3 regions of the Diaphorobacter sp. ED-3 genome follow, and region 2 is predicted to be linked to each of the others. Evidence: predicted binding sites of a transcription regulator. Region 2 holds the regulator's gene; each other region holds the start of a gene.
What was found. The regulator FNR, encoded in region 2, switches genes on or off when oxygen is low (the NO sensors DNR and NnrR bind a similar motif). The targets are predictions, from matches to a motif close to TTGATNNNNATCAA.
Positions count from the first base shown of each region.

Region 1: the regulator FNR is predicted to act here: its motif matches at 1,738-1,751, upstream of PCQ86_RS12370 (OmpW/AlkL family protein).
Region 3: the regulator FNR is predicted to act here: its motif matches at 2,894-2,907, upstream of ubiU (ubiquinone anaerobic biosynthesis protein UbiU).

Region 1 is NZ_CP115182.1:2,528,842-2,533,830, forward strand. Features, by position in the region: gene egtD (L-histidine N(alpha)-methyltransferase) at 1-778, opposite strand, end outside; gene PCQ86_RS12370 (OmpW/AlkL family protein) at 1,076-1,663, opposite strand; gene PCQ86_RS12375 (DUF808 domain-containing protein) at 1,817-2,815, opposite strand; gene PCQ86_RS12380 (hypothetical protein) at 2,930-3,361, shown strand; gene purL (phosphoribosylformylglycinamidine synthase) at 3,381-4,989, opposite strand, start outside.
Region 2 is NZ_CP115182.1:1,235,264-1,240,252, forward strand. Features, by position in the region: gene ccoG (cytochrome c oxidase accessory protein CcoG) at 1-1,097, shown strand, start outside; gene PCQ86_RS06015 (FixH family protein) at 1,159-1,437, shown strand; gene PCQ86_RS06020 (hypothetical protein) at 1,514-1,801, shown strand; gene fnr (fumarate/nitrate reduction transcriptional regulator Fnr) at 1,842-2,585, opposite strand; gene hemN (oxygen-independent coproporphyrinogen III oxidase) at 2,757-4,139, shown strand; gene PCQ86_RS06035 (sulfite exporter TauE/SafE family protein) at 4,143-4,862, shown strand.
Region 3 is NZ_CP115182.1:3,037,250-3,042,238, reverse strand. Features, by position in the region: gene PCQ86_RS14785 (putative zinc-binding protein) at 1-209, opposite strand, end outside; gene ubiT (ubiquinone anaerobic biosynthesis accessory factor UbiT) at 206-724, opposite strand; gene PCQ86_RS14775 (U32 family peptidase) at 750-1,652, opposite strand; gene ubiU (ubiquinone anaerobic biosynthesis protein UbiU) at 1,762-2,808, opposite strand; gene dnaJ (molecular chaperone DnaJ) at 2,999-4,129, opposite strand; gene dnaK (molecular chaperone DnaK) at 4,225-4,989, opposite strand, start outside.

The DNA of each region.
Region 1 (4,989 bases), 1.3 Mb from region 2:
GGGGGTTGAAGAAGGCGCGGTGGCGCCACTGCGCGGGCACGAAGTCGCTGCCGACCAGGCGGTTCACGTGGGCCAGCGCGTTGCGGTTGAAGGCCGCGGTCACGCCGGCGGCGTCGTCGTACGCGGCCTCCAGCACGGCCACGTCCTTGGGCAGGTCGAACCCGATCAGCAGGCCGCCATCGTCCAGCGCCAGTTCGCGCATGTGCCGCAGCAGGGCCAGTGCCTGGGGCGGGTCGAAGTTGCCGATGGACGAGCCAGGGTAGAAGACGAGGCGGCGCGCACCGGGAACGTCCGGCGGCAGGTGCACACCCCGGGTGATGTCCGCGCCCACGGCGCGGGCATGCAGGCCCGGCAGTGCCACGCGCAGGCGCGCGATGGCATCCCGCAGGTAGTCGGCGGAGATGTCCACGCCCACGAAGTGCGTGGCCCGCACCAGCGCGCAGAGGTCGCGCGCCTTGTCGCAATTGCCCGCCCCGGGCTCGATCACCACACGCGCCGGGCCTACGGCCTGGGCAATGGCGTGCCCGTGGCGCCGCAGCAAGGCACGCTCGGTACGCGTGGGGTAGTACTCGGGCAGTCGGGTGATGGCCTCGAAGAGTTCCGAGCCCCGCTGGTCGTAGAAATACTTGGGTGAGAGCGCCGCCTGCGGCTGCAACAGGCCGGCCAGGATCTCGCCGCGTTCGTCGGCCGAGGCCACATCCGCGGGCGGCTGCGGCGGTGCCAGGCCGAGGTGGTGAAGGACGCCGTCAAGCCGAGCAAGGGGAGAAACTGCAGACATAGCGCTGCAGCGTAGGCCAGGGGCCAAATCGCCCGCGCAATCCAACGACACCTCTTCAGGTAGGACGTACGCGCGATCTGCAGGGCAATCCAGAGTGCACCTCTTGTGCCGGATTGCCCGCTGTGGTTGGCTTTTTCGCCGCCCTGCCAATAAAGGATCAAATCGGGCGGAAGCGCTTGCCCATCAAGCGCAAATAGCTCCTTCAATGAGAGCATCGATTTACCGTCCGCCGAGGATAAAAAAAAGGGCCGGCGCATACGCCGGCCCACCCCACCATGAAGAACGGAACTTGCGTGCTTAGAAGCGGTAGCCCACGCCCACGCCGAACAGCACCGGGTCGACCTTGAAAGTGCCCACGCCGCGCACGTCGGTGTCGATGTACACCTTCTTCACGTCCACGTTCAGGGACCAGTTCTTGTCCAGCGCATAGTCGAAGCCCACTTGCAGGGCACCGCCCCAGCTGTTGCGCTTCACGTCCAGGCCCGCGGGCAGCTTCACGCTGGAAAAGCGCGTGTAGTTGACACCAGCGCCGACGTACGGCTTGAACGCGCCGAAGTTCGTGAAGTGGTACTGCAGCAGCAGCGAGGGCGGCAGGTGCTTGAGCGAGCCGATCTTGTCGCCGTTCAGACGCACGTCGTGCTTTTGCGGGTAGGTCAGGACCAGTTCGGCAGCGAGGTTGGGCGTGAAGAAGTACGAGACGTCGACTTCAGGAATCCACTTGTCGTTGATGCTCACGCCCGCGTCGCCGGCAGCACCGTTGTTGGCGCTGTCCAGATGCACCGCGCGTGCACGCACCAGCCAGGAACCTTCCGCAACCTGCTGCGCGAAGGCAGCGCCGGAGGTCATCGCACACAGAACGGCCAGGGCCAGAAGATTCTTTTTCATGTTGACTCGATACGTTGGGTTGACCGGGGACGACCCCCGTGCACGTATTAAGCCCACGAGTAATATGGTCAATATTGCCGCAGATCAAACCCAGAATCTGTGTGTCTATTCGTATGTGTCTATTCCGTCACAAACGGCGGCATATGGCCTCACTCAATGCGTGCCATTGGCAGCCGCCTTGCCGCGCAGCCGTCCCACCAGCGTCCACCCCGCCAGCACCACGGCGCCCGCCACCAAGCCCACCACGGCATTGAGCAGGTTGGTCACCAGCACTGACCACAGTCCGCCCAGCGGCCAACCCTGCACCGCCGCGCCCACGCCCTCGACGGCATGGTGCAGCGCCGGCACGCCATGCACCAGGATGCCCCCGCCGACGAGGAACATGGCTGCTGTGCCGACCACCGACAGCGTCTTCATGAGCCAGGGTGCGGCCGCGACGATGCCGCGGCCCAGGGCCTGTGCCGCGTTGCTGGCCTGGCGGCTGAGCCACAGGCCCAGGTCATCCAGCTTCACGATGCCCGCCACGAGGCCATAGACCCCCACCGTCATCAGGACGGCAATGCCCGCCAGTACCGCCACTTGCTGCGCAAAAGGCGCGCCCGCGACGGCGCCCAGGGTGATGGCGATGATTTCAGCAGAGAGGATGAAGTCGGTACGCACGGCCGCCTTGATCTTGTCCTTCTCCACCCGCGCCAGGTCCACGTTGGGATTGGCGTTGGCCTGCGCATGGATCGCGTGTTGCACGGCGTCTTCCTCGGGCGTGTGCAAAAGCTTGTGCGCGAGCTTTTCGCAGCCTTCGAAGCACAGGAAGGCCCCGCCCACCATGAGCAGCGGCGTCACGGCCCACGGCGCGAACGCGCTGATGAGCAGCGCCGCCGGCACGAGGATGGCCTTGTTCACCAGGGATCCGCGGGCCACGCCCCACACGACGGGGATCTCGCGCTCTGCCCGCACGCCGGTGACCTGCTGGGCATTGAGCGCCAGGTCGTCGCCCAGCACCCCTGCGGTCTTTTGCGCCGCCACCTTGGTCATGACGGACACGTCGTCGGCCATGGCGGCGCTTTTCTTGGCAGCCACCTTGGTCATGAGGGCCACGTCGTCCAGGATGGTGGCGATGTCGTCAAGCAGGGTCAGAAGGCTGGCGCCGGCCATGGGTGAGTTCCTTTCAAGAAGCCGCCATTCTGAATGAAAACACCCCTAACGCATGTGGGACAAGCGCTGACAGCTATTGTTTTTGTAATAGGCGGGCAGGCGTACCATGGCGGCATGCCCTCTCGCACTGCGTCCTCGCGCCCCGTGCGCACCGCCGCCGCGCTGGCCGCGCTGGTGCTGTCCGCCTGCGCCGGCCCGTCGGCGCGCCTGGGCGTGGGTGTGCCGGTGGGGCCGTTCAGCGTGGGCGTCGGCGTGGGTTCGGGCGGCGTATCAGCCGGGGTGGGCACCGGCGTGGGGCCGATGGGCGTCGGAGTGGGAGTGCACCCAAGCGGCCAGGTGACTGGCGGCGTGGGCGTGGGTGCCTCGGTTCCCATGGGCGGCGCACACGTCGGAGCCGGCGTGGGCTCATCCACCGTGCTGCACGATCCGTACCGGCCGCCGCAGCCACCCGCGCCGGTGGAGCCGTCTTCCGGCGGCCCGACCCTGCAGTGGCGCGATGCGCACGGGCGCATCGTGCCCGAGTGCCAGGCGCGCGGCGGCTGCTAGCCGCGCGCCGCGGCGCCGATCACCCCACCCACTTGCGTGCGTTGCGCCACACGCGCATCCAGGGGCTGAACGCGTCCTTGCCCCCCGTGGCGGCCAGATCGGTCCAGCTCATCTGGATGTTGCGGAATACACGCTCGGGGTGCGGCATCATGGCCGTGAAGCGTCCGTCCGCCGTCGTCACGGCCGTGAGCCCGCCGGCGCTGCCATTGGGGTTGAACGGGTAGCGCTCGGTCGGCTGGCCATGGTTGTCCACGAAGCGCATGGCACGCACCACCTTGGCGGCATTGCCACGGTACTGGAAGTTGGCATACCCCTCGCCGTGCGCGACGGCGATCGGCAGGCGGCTGCCGGCCATGCCCTGAAGGAAGATGCTGGGCGATTCCAGCACTTCGACCATCGACAGGCGCGCCTCGAAGCGGTGGCTCTGGTTGGTGGTGAAGCGCGGCCAGTCCTGCGCGCCAGGGATGATGTCGGCCAGTTCGGCAAACATCTGGCAGCCGTTGCACACGCCCAGGGCGAAGGTATCGCCACGCGCGAAGAACTGCTGGAACTGGGCCGACAGGCGCTCGTTGAACGTGATGGAGCGCGCCCAGCCGATGCCCGCGCCCAGCGTGTCGCCGTAGCTGAAGCCGCCGCAGGCCACCACGCCAGCAAACTGCGCCAGGTCGGCACGGCCGGTCTGCAGGTCGGTCATGTGTACGTCGAACGCCTCGAAGCCCGCCTCGGTGAAGGTGTAGGCCATTTCCACGTGCGAGTTCACGCCCTGCTCGCGCAGCACCGCCACACGCGGGCGCGCGCCTGTGGCAATGTACGGCGCAGCCACGTTGTCCAATGGGTCGAACGTGAGCTGCACGTGCATGCCGGGGTCTGCGGGATCGCCGGCCGCGGCGTGCTCGCTGTCAGCGCAGGCGGGGTTGTCGCGCTGCTGGCAGATCTTCCAGCTCACCGCGTCCCACACCTGGTGCAGGTCCGGCAGGCTGGCGCTGAACACGACCTTGGCATCGCGCCACACCTGCAACTCGCCCTTGCCCGCATCGATGGGCGAGGACAGCGGGCGCGTCTTGCCCACGAAGTGGCTGCAAGTGGACAGGCCGTGCGCGCGCAGCGTCTGCATGACCTCGTTGCGCTCGCTGGTCCTCACCTGCAGCACCACGCCCAGTTCCTCGTTGAACAGCGCGCGCAGCGTGCGCTCCTCGCGCCGGCCGCTGATCTGGGCGCCCCAGTTCTTGCCCTCGCCGCTGTCCATGCGGCCGTCGGTGATGCCGTCGCCCTCGGTGATGAGCATGTCCACGTTCAGCGCCACGCCCACCTGACCGGCAAAGGCCATCTCGGCCACGGTAGCCAGCAGGCCGCCGTCGCCCCGGTCGTGGTAGGCCAGGATCGCTCCTTTAGCGCGCAGCGCGTTCACGGCGTCCACCAGGGCGATCAGGTCCTTGGCGTCGTCCAGGTCGGGCGTCTCGTCGCCGGTCTGGTTCAGCACCTGCCCGAGGATGGAGCCGCCCATGCGCATCTTGCCGCGGCCCAGGTCGATCAGCACGAGGGTCGTGTCCTCTTCCTTGGCGTCGAGCTGCGGCGTGAGCGTGCCGCGCACGTCGGCCAGCGTGGCGAACGCGGTGATGATGAGGCTG
Region 2 (4,989 bases):
CGGGACGCCTGTGGTGCGGCTTCTCCTGTCCCCAGACCGTATACACGGAAATGTTCATGTGGATCGAGCACAAAGTCGAAGGCGACCGCAGTGCCCGTATGCGCCTGGACAATGGTCCGTGGACATTTGAGAAGATCTGGAAAAAAACTGTCAAGCAAGCCATTTGGATTGCGGTCGCGTTCTGGACCGGCTTCACCTTCGTGGGCTATTTCGTTCCGATTCGCGAGCTGGGGGAAGAGTTGCTGGCCCTGCAAGGAGGGTGGCAGATATTCTGGGTGATCTTCTATGGGTTGGCCACGTACGGCAACGCAGGATTCCTGCGCGAGCAGGTGTGCAAATACATGTGCCCTTATGCGCGTTTCCAAAGCGCAATGTTCGACAGGGACACGCTGGTCGTCTCTTACGATCCCGAGCGCGGCGAGCCTCGCGGGCCCCGTAACAAGACCGTAGATCACAAAGCTGCGGGACTGGGTGACTGCATCGATTGCACGCTGTGTGTCCAGGTCTGCCCAACGGGTATCGATATTCGCAACGGACTGCAATACGAATGCATTGGTTGCGGTCTCTGCGTGGACGCTTGCAATACCGTGATGGATAAGATGAAGTATCCGCGCGGGCTGATTCGCTTCTCGACGCAGAACGGCGTCAAGAACCACTGGACCCAATCGCAAATGCTCAAACGCGTGCTGCGACCCCGTGTGTTGTTCTATTCAGCGGTGCTGGTGGTGTTGTGCATTGGCATGCTGGCCAGCTTGGTGGTACGCACGCCGTTGAAGGTGGACATCGTGCGCGACCGCGCTGCGCTCTCGCGCATCGTGGCGGGAGGCAAGCTGGAAAATATCTACCGGCTGCAGATCATGAACGCCACGGAGGGGGCGCAGCGCTACACCATCAGCGCCCACGGTATGGAAGGGCTGGAAGTGGCGTCCGAGACCGTAATTGACATTGGACCGGCGGAATCCCGATGGGTGGTTGTCCGTCTTCAAATTCCGTATGGCTCAGCATCTCCTGGATCGCATACGGTGTATTTCGATATTCAAGCGCAGGGTGATAAAGCCCAAGTGGCAGAGAAATCCGTGTTCCTTGTACCCCGCTGAAGGCGGTCGTGGAATGCAAATGAACAAGCTGTGCTCATAAATGAGCGAGGAGTTGGTATAAATGCCGAGTAATTTCCCCATGAATCTGGAAGACGCAGGAAAGCCTTGGTGGACGTTTGGCCATGTCTGGCTTGTCATCGCGGGGCCGGTGATTGTCATCATTGCGGGCTTCGTGACCCTCTGGCTGGCCGTGAGCCAACCCGACCCCGTCATCGCGGAAGACTATTACCAACGGGGGTTGAACATCAACGAGACCCTGAAGGAGTCAGGAGGCGACATGACGCCTGCCATGAAGGGGCGCAACCATGCAGCTACTCCGCTGGAGGACCAACCGCGTTGACCGGCAGGGCGAGTCCTCTTTGCATGCCGGAGAACAGATGCTAGGCTGTCAACTACACCTGCTAGGAGATGGGCGAATGTGGATGCAACGATTGATGTGGATCGCGTGGCCGGCCTTTTTGATGGCGGGCGTCATGGAAATGGTGGTGTTCGCCTTCGTGGATCCAGAAGCGCTGCAGTGGTTTGATCAACCCCTGCATCTCTCGCGCGAAGGTGTGTATACCATCGCCTTCTTCACGTTCTGGTTCGTACTCATGGCTTCCAGCGCATTGACGACGCTGTTGTCACTCTCGCCCTTTGAGTTGAATCGCTGCCCCGTGCCCAAAGGGGCGCGGCCGGCTGATTGCGCCAAATACGTTTCCTGATCTTTCCGCCGATCAGTTATGAATCAGCAAAAACCCAGGCTTAATGGCAGGCTTGCTGGCTGTTGACAATGCGCTTCAGCGCATCGGTATCGACGATGCGCACATGGCGCTGTTTTACTTCCACAATACCTTCTTCCACGAACTTGGAAAACGTGCGGCTGACGGTTTCCAGTTTCAATCCCAGGTAGCTGCCGATCTCTTCGCGTGTCATGCGCAGCACCAATTCGGATTGTGAGAAACCCCGGGCATGCAAGCGTTGTACGAGATTCAACAGGAATGCGGCAAGGCGTTCCTCGGCACGCATACTCCCCAGCAACAGCATGACCCCATGCTCGCGAACAATCTCGCGGCTCATGATCTTGTGCACATGGTGCTGTAATGCCGTTACTTCGCGCGACAACTCTTCAATACGATCGAAAGGCATGACGCATACTTCGGCGTCTTCAAGCGCTACCGCATCGCAGGTGTGGCGGTCACTCACGATGCCATCCAGGCCGATGATCTCGCCAGCCATTTGAAAACCCGTCACTTGATCGCGACCGTCTTCGGTGGCGACACAGGTCTTGAAGAATCCGGTGCGGATGGCAAAAAGGGATGTGAAGGGTTCACCGTTCCGGAAAAGCGTGCCGCCACGCTTGATCTTGCGTCGTACAGCAACAATGTCATCGATGCGCTTGAGTTGCTGGTCGTCCAGACCCACGGGCATGCACAGCTCACGCAGATTGCAGTTTGAGCAGGCAACTTTGATGGTCTGGAGATTCGTATGCATGGGAACCCTGTTCATGGCTTGAGCTTACCTCTGAACGGCTGGGAGACATGGAATGCCGTAGGCCGCCGGACGACTTTGAGCCGAAGTCAAATTGTCGCCACAAGGACCTCATGGGCGCTTGATCAACGTCAAGGACTCATGGGGGACTCTACGGCACAGTGATATGAAAGTGCAAGGAATCCCGTCATGACCGTTGTTACAACAGAGCTCCTGCGTCGCTTTGACGTCCCAGGGCCGCGCTACACCTCTTATCCGACTGCTGATCGTTTTGTCGAGGCCTTTGGCGAGCGGGAATACATCCTTGCGCTGCAGCAGCGTCGCGTGGGGTCGGTAGCCAAGGCGATGCCGTTGTCGCTTTATGTCCACATCCCGTTTTGTGAATCGCTGTGCTATTACTGCGCGTGTAACAAAATCATTACCCGGCATCCGGAGCGGGCAGAGGTCTACTTGCGTTACCTCAGCCGTGAAATCGACCTGCATACGGCGCACTGCGGTGTGGGTCAGCATGTGAGCCAGCTGCATTTCGGCGGAGGCACGCCTACTTTCCTGACGGATGACGGTTTGCGCGAACTGATGGGCATGCTGAGGCGCAGTTTCGTCCTTGTTCCTGGGGGGGAGTACTCCATAGAAGTGGACCCCCGGACCGTGGATGAAGCGCGGCTGGGATTGTTGGCGGAGCTGGGTTTCAATCGCCTGAGCTTTGGCGTGCAGGATTTCGACCCTGAAGTACAAAAGGCCGTGCACCGCATTCAGCCTGCCGAAAAGGTGTTCGCGTTGGTCGATGCGGCTCGGAAGCTCGGGTTTGAATCGGTGAACGTGGATTTGATCTACGGGCTGCCGCGCCAGACACCGGAGTCGTTTGATCGCACCTTGGAGCAGGTAGCCGAGTTGCGGCCAGACCGGATCGCGCTGTATGCGTACGCTCACTTGCCAGAACGCTTCAAGTCGCAGCGACGCATCATCACGGCCGAGTTGCCCATGGCTTCGGCCAAGGTGTCCATGTTGGCCCGGTCACTTGATGTGTTCCAGGAAGCCGGCTACGTCTACGTGGGCATGGACCATTTCGCTCTGCCAGACGATGCGCTGGCGGTGGCCAAGCGGCAAGGCAGGCTGCACCGCAATTTCCAAGGCTATAGCACGCAGCCCGATTGCGACCTGATTGGTCTGGGCGTTTCTGCCATCGGGCGCGTGGGCGCTACTTACAGTCAAAATGTGAAAACGCTGGACGAGTATTACGACTGCATTAACCAGGGGCATTTGCCTGTGGTGCGCGGGCTGGCGTTGACCAAGGACGACTTGGTGCGTCGCGCAGTCATCATGGCGTTGATGTGCCAAGGTGAATTACTGTTTGAGCCGTTGGAACAGTCCTGGCTGATTGATTTCCGCAGTTATTTCGATGCGGAATTACAGCAACTGCAAGAAATGGCGGCTCAGGGCTTGGTGAAAATCAGTGATGAGGGCGTTGAAGTCACGCCCATGGGATGGTATTTCGTGCGCGGCGTGGCCATGGTGTTCGACAAGTATCTGCAGGCTGACCGTAACCGCGCTCGCTTTTCCCGGATTATTTGATCCATGCTGTGGGCGCTGGCCACGACGGCCTTCCTGATGGGGCTGATGGGAGGGGCTCACTGTTTGGCGATGTGTTCTGTTCCCTGCGCGGCGCTTACGGGGCTGGGTGGCACGCCGGACGCCACCCACACCATTCAATGGGCGTCCCGCCGCGGAATCCTCCAACGGGTAGCGCAGTTTCACGTGGGGCGCCTGATTGGCTACGGCGCCGCAGGGGCGGTGGTTGCGCTGGCTATGGAGCAACTCGCATGGCTGGGGCAAAGCACCTCGGCATTGCGCCCCCTTTGGACGCTGATGCACGTGCTCATCCTCGCGTGGGGCGGGATGATGATGGTGCAAGCGCAGCAGCCCTTGTGGGTTGAGCGGGCGGGGCGTGCTGCCTGGGCGAAGGTCAAGCCCTTGGTCTCTCGGCCTGGCGGGCTCCTGACCGCGGGTGTGGCCTGGGCGCTCCTGCCATGCGGCCTGCTGTATACCGCACTGTTGACTGCCGCTCTCAGCGGAAGCGTGCTCCGCGGAGCCTTGTGCATGGTCCTGTTTGGCGTGGGAAGCGGTGTATGGCTGGTGCTGGGGCCGTGGACATTTGGCCGCATTCGCGCTTGGATCGGCGTGAAGGGTGGGGCGTGGGGGTCTCGGCTGGCAGGTGGTGTGCTTTTTTCCCTGGGTGCATGGGCGCTATGGATGGAGGTTGTCCATGGGCAGCCGGCGCCGTGGTGCGTGCCCTGAAAGCAGCGTTTTGTGGAACCACAGCGGCTCTGCGAAGCATGCCGTGGCAAGCGAATGGTGCAAACTGAGACGCTCAGGCGTGACGTATCGCTGTCAGATCTCTACCAGCGGAAGTGACGAGTCTGTT
Region 3 (4,989 bases), 1.8 Mb from region 2:
CAGCCGTCGAGCGCGATGATGGGACGGCCCGAGCGCGCCAGCTTGACCAGCTTGGGCACGTCGCCCCCCACGCCAGCGATGCACGACATTTCCGCCACACCCTCACGGTCCAGCCGCACGGCGACATGGTTGGCCAGCTGCGCGGCGCTGGAGCAGCCGGAGCAGGAATAGACCAGCGGGTGGACATCGCAAGGGGCAGGTTCCGTCACGAACGACCTCCAAAGAAGGGCGGAAGAGGCGGCAATTGTCGCGCAAGCTGCGGGGCCCAGCGCGAGAGCACGGCGCGCGGCGCCCAGTGGCGCGGGTCGAGCACGGGCAGGTCGATGGCGTCCAGCGCGTTCTTGACCACCAGGCCCAACTCGGTGTCGCCCTCCATCACCAGGCGGCGGTTGAAGAACAGTGTGTCCGGGTCCTGGCGACGCTGCGCCAGCAGCACGAAGTCCTGCGCATTGGCGCTGATCGCGAGGTCCGGGTTGGCCTGCGGCGCGCTGGGCGCAAAGCGCTGGCCGTTCCAGGTGAAGTCGAAGGCCACGCGCGCGTCGCGCACGCGGATGGACAGGCGCTTGTCCTTGAGCAGGTCCTTCACGTCCTGCGGCAGGTGGCGCGACAGGGCCAGGTTGATGGCCGTAACCAGCAGGACCGAGCCCGGATAGGCGGGCAAACGCGAGAGCACGGCGCCCACGGGGCGCGGCAGGGTGAACGGTGCGGGTGGGGTAGCGGTCATGGCTTGAAGGAGTAAGTGCGGTGGCTCAGGATGTCACGGCGGGCTGCACCAGATCCAGTCCGGGCTTGCCGTGCCAGTAACCGTTGCAGGGGGCCTCGGGCATCAGGGGGCGCATGCGGTCAAGGGCACCTGCATCGGGTTGGGGCGCCTTGCGGGCCGCGTCGAAGGCGGCAATGACCTCTGTCATATGCTGCGATTGGGGGGACAGGCGCAGCAGTTCCACGCCCAGCACGCGCAGCGCAGGTACGTCCTGGATGAGGTTGTGCACGCGCGCCGACTGGGTCTGGATGCCGTTGAGCACCAGGAAGCCCTCGCCTTCGCGGGTGGCCAGCAGCTGGCCGTCCGGGTGCTCGATGCAGCGAAAACCGCAGTCGTCCTTGGGCAGGTTGTAGTGGCGTGCCGTGAAGCAGCGCGCCGAGAACGCCAAGGGCATGCGGCCGTAGGCGAAGACTTCGGTTTCCAGCCCCGCGGGTTTGTGTTGCTGCAGCACGGCCAGGTCGGCCTGGCGCATCTCCAATGGCATGACCCAGCGGCTGGCGCCCAGGCCGACCATCCAGTTCAGCGAATCGGCATTGAACAGGTTGAGCTGGGGGCCGGCGACGAAGGCGCGCTTGGCTGCAAGCTGGTGCACGGCGCCCATGTCGTTCGCCTCGATGAGGAATTCCTCGTCCTGGGCGATCTTGTGCATGGCAGATACGTCGGAGGTGGACTCCAGCAGCACCATGGTGGAGAGCACAGCCTGCTTGCCGGCGTCGCGCAGCATGCGTGCGATGTCGATCCAGTCGCTCTGGCGCAGCTCGCGGCGGCGCGAGCACACGGCTTCGCCAAGGTAGACGACGTCCACCGACGTCTCGGCCATGGCCTGGTAAAAATCAAAAACGGTATCGCGCGGCCAGTAGTACTGCAGCGGGCCCAGGGCTAATTTCATCTTGATGCTCTCAGTTCTTCAGGGGGCCAAGCGCAGTCCCCGCCGCATAAATCGGCGTGACCCAGGCCCAGGCTGCCGGGCAACGGCACAGGGGGGTGTTCTTCGCACTTCATTTCCAGGGGCGGTGGTAGGCGCCCAGCGTGTGCTGCTGGCCCTCGGCCACCTGGTCCAGGCTGGCCATCCAGGCGGTCTTGGGGCTGTACAGGTGGCCTTGCGCCATGCAGTGGTCGATGGCCTCGCGCCAGACCTTGGTCACCTGGGCCACGTACGCGGGGCTGCGCTGACGGCCCTCGATCTTGAAGGCACGCACGCCCATCTTCACAAGCTTGGGCAGCAGTTCCAGCGTGTTGAGGCTGGTGGGTTCCTCCAGCGCGTAGTAGTTGCTCTCGTCGCCCACGTCGAAGCGGCCCTTGCACAGCGTGGGGTAGCCGGCGTTCTCGCCGTTGCCGTAGCGGTCGATGAGCACGCCATTCAGGCGCGACTCCAGGCCCTTGGGCGTCTCCTGCCAGCGCACGAACTTCGCGGGTGAGCACACGCCGTGCGTGTTGGGCGACTCACCCGTGGCATAAGACGACAGCGCGCAGCGCCCTTCGACCATCACGCACAGGCTGCCGAAGGCGAACACCTCGATCTCCACCGGCGTGCGGTCGATCACCTGGCGCACCTGCTCCAGCGAGAGCACGCGCGGCAGCACGGCGCGCTGGATGCCGAACTGCTGGTGGTAGAAGTTGATGGCGTCGTGGTTGGTGGCCGAGCCCTGCACCGACAGGTGCAACCGCAGCTGCGGATGGTGGCGCATGGCGTATTGCATCAGGCCGGGATCGGCCATGATCACGGCGTCGATCCCCCAGGCGGCCGCGCGGTCCAGGGCGGCGCGCCAGGGGGCGGGGTTGGCGGCCTGCGGGTAGGTGTTGAGTGCCAGCAGCACCTTGCGCCCGCGCGCATGGGCGTAGGCAATGCCGTTCTGGATGGCCGCCTCGTCAAAGTTCAGACCCGCGAAATTGCGTGCATTCGTCGCGTCGCGCAGTCCGAGGTAGACGCAGTCGGCTCCGCCGTCAACGGCCGCCTTGAGTGCAGGCAGGCTGCCGGCGGGGCAGACCAGTTCGGGTGCGGAAGGGATGTCGGGGGAAGTCGGTTGGCGGGCTGGGTCGGTCACGGGGGCGCTCTTTCGGCTGGCTTGTGCGCGGATCGTCTGATCCTGCGCAGGCTGCGTACCTTAGGTCGCGGTGAATACCCATAACCTGATTTTTGTCAACGATGGGCCGGTCGTTCCTGAATAAACAGATCGGGATTGACCAAAGCCCAGGCAAAAAAAGGCCCGCTGTCCGCGGGCCTTGTCCAGGGGGTCAGCTGAAGAAGCTCTTGAGCCGGTCGGTCCAGCTCTCGGTGGACGGCGAATGCTTGGCACCGCCCTTCTTGAGCGACTCGTCCAGTTCCTTGAGCAGCTTGCGCTGGTGCTCGGTGAGCTTGACCGGGGTTTCCACGATGATGTGGCAGTACAGATCGCCGGGGTAGCTGGAGCGCACCCCCTTGATGCCCTTGCCCCGCAGGCGAAACTGTTTGCCGGCCTGTGTGCCTTCGGGGATATCGATGGCCGCCTTGCCCTGCAGCGTGGGCACCTCGATCTCTCCACCCAGCGCCGCGGTGATGAAGCTCACCGGAACCTGGCAGTGCAGATCGTCGCCGTCGCGCTCGAAGATGTCGTGCTTCCTGATGCGGATCTCGATGTACAGGTCGCCCGGCGGCCCGCCATTGGTGCCCGGTTCCCCGTTGCCGGTGGAGCGGATGCGCATGCCGTCGTCGATGCCGGCGGGGATCTTCACCTCCAGCGTCTTTTGTTTCTTGACCCGGCCCTGGCCGTGGCAGGCCGTGCAGGGCTCGGGAATGATCTTGCCCGTGCCGCGGCAGTGGGGGCAGGTCTGCTGCACGCTGAAGAAACCCTGGCGCATCTGCACCGTGCCAGAGCCCTGGCAGGTGCCGCAGGTCTTGGCGCTGGTGCCGGGTTTGGCGCCGCTGCCGTGGCAGGTCTCGCAGCTTTCCCAACTGGGAATGCGGATCTGCGCTTCCTTGCCCTTGGCGGCTTCCTCCAGCGTGATTTCCATCGCGTAGGAGAGGTCGTTGCCGCGGTACACCTGCCGGCCGCCGCGCCCGCGCGCGCCGCCGAACATGTCGCCGAAGATGTCTCCGAAGGCTTCGGCAAAGCCACCAAAGCCCTCGGCGCCACCCATGCCGCCACGCATGTTGGGGTCTACGCCCGCGTGGCCGTACTGGTCGTAGGCGGCGCGTTTCTGTGCGTCGGACAGGATCTCGTAGGCTTCCTTGGCCTCCTTGAACTTCTCTTCGGCAGGCTTGGCAGCGTCACCCTGGTTGCGGTCAGGGTGGTACTTCATCGCGAGCTTGCGATAGGCTTTCTTGATCTCATCGTCCGAGGCGTTCTTGGGAACGCCAAGGACCTCGTAAAAATCTCTCTTGGACATGGGCAATCTTCAGGCCGGTTGGGAGCACGAACGCCGCGCGAACCCCGGCTGGCGGGGCTCGACGCGGCGGCTAGGCACGGGATGCGCTGGCGCGATCAGCCCTTCTTGACTTCCTTGACCTCGGCATCCACCACGTTGTCGTCCTGCGCGGCGGCGCCGGCGGAGCCACTGGCGGCAGCTTGCGCACCGGCAGCCTCGGCCCCTTGAGCGGCCTGCGCATCGCCGTACATCTTCTCGCCGAGCTTCTGGCTGGCAGCCATCAGTGCGGTGGTCTTCTCGTCGATGGCGGCCTTGTCCTCGGTCTTGAGGGCAGCTTCCAGGTCCTTCACGGCGGCCTCGATCTTTTCCTTCTCACCGGCGTCCAGCTTGTCGCCGTGCTCGGACAGGCTCTTGTTCACCGTGTGCACGGCGGCCTCACCCTGGTTGCGGGCCTGCACCAGCTCCAGCTTCTTCTTGTCGTCGGCGGCGTTGAGCTCGGCGTCCTTCACCATCTTCTGGATCTCGTCCTCGGACAGGCCGGAGTTGGCCTTGATGGTGATCTTGTTCTCCTTGCCCGTGCCCTTGTCCTTGGCGCCCACATGCAGGATGCCGTTGGCGTCGATGTCAAAGGTCACTTCGATCTGGGGCGTGCCGCGCGACGCCGGGGGAATGCCTTCCAGGTTGAACTCGCCCAGCAGCTTGTTGGCGCTGGCAATCTCGCGCTCGCCCTGGAACACCTTGATCGTCACGGCGGGCTGGTTGTCCTCGGCCGTCGAGAAGGTCTGCGCGAACTTCGTCGGGATCGTGGTGTTCTTCGTGATCATCTTGGTCATCACGCCGCCCAGGGTCTCGATGCCCAGCGACAGCGGCGTCACGTCCAG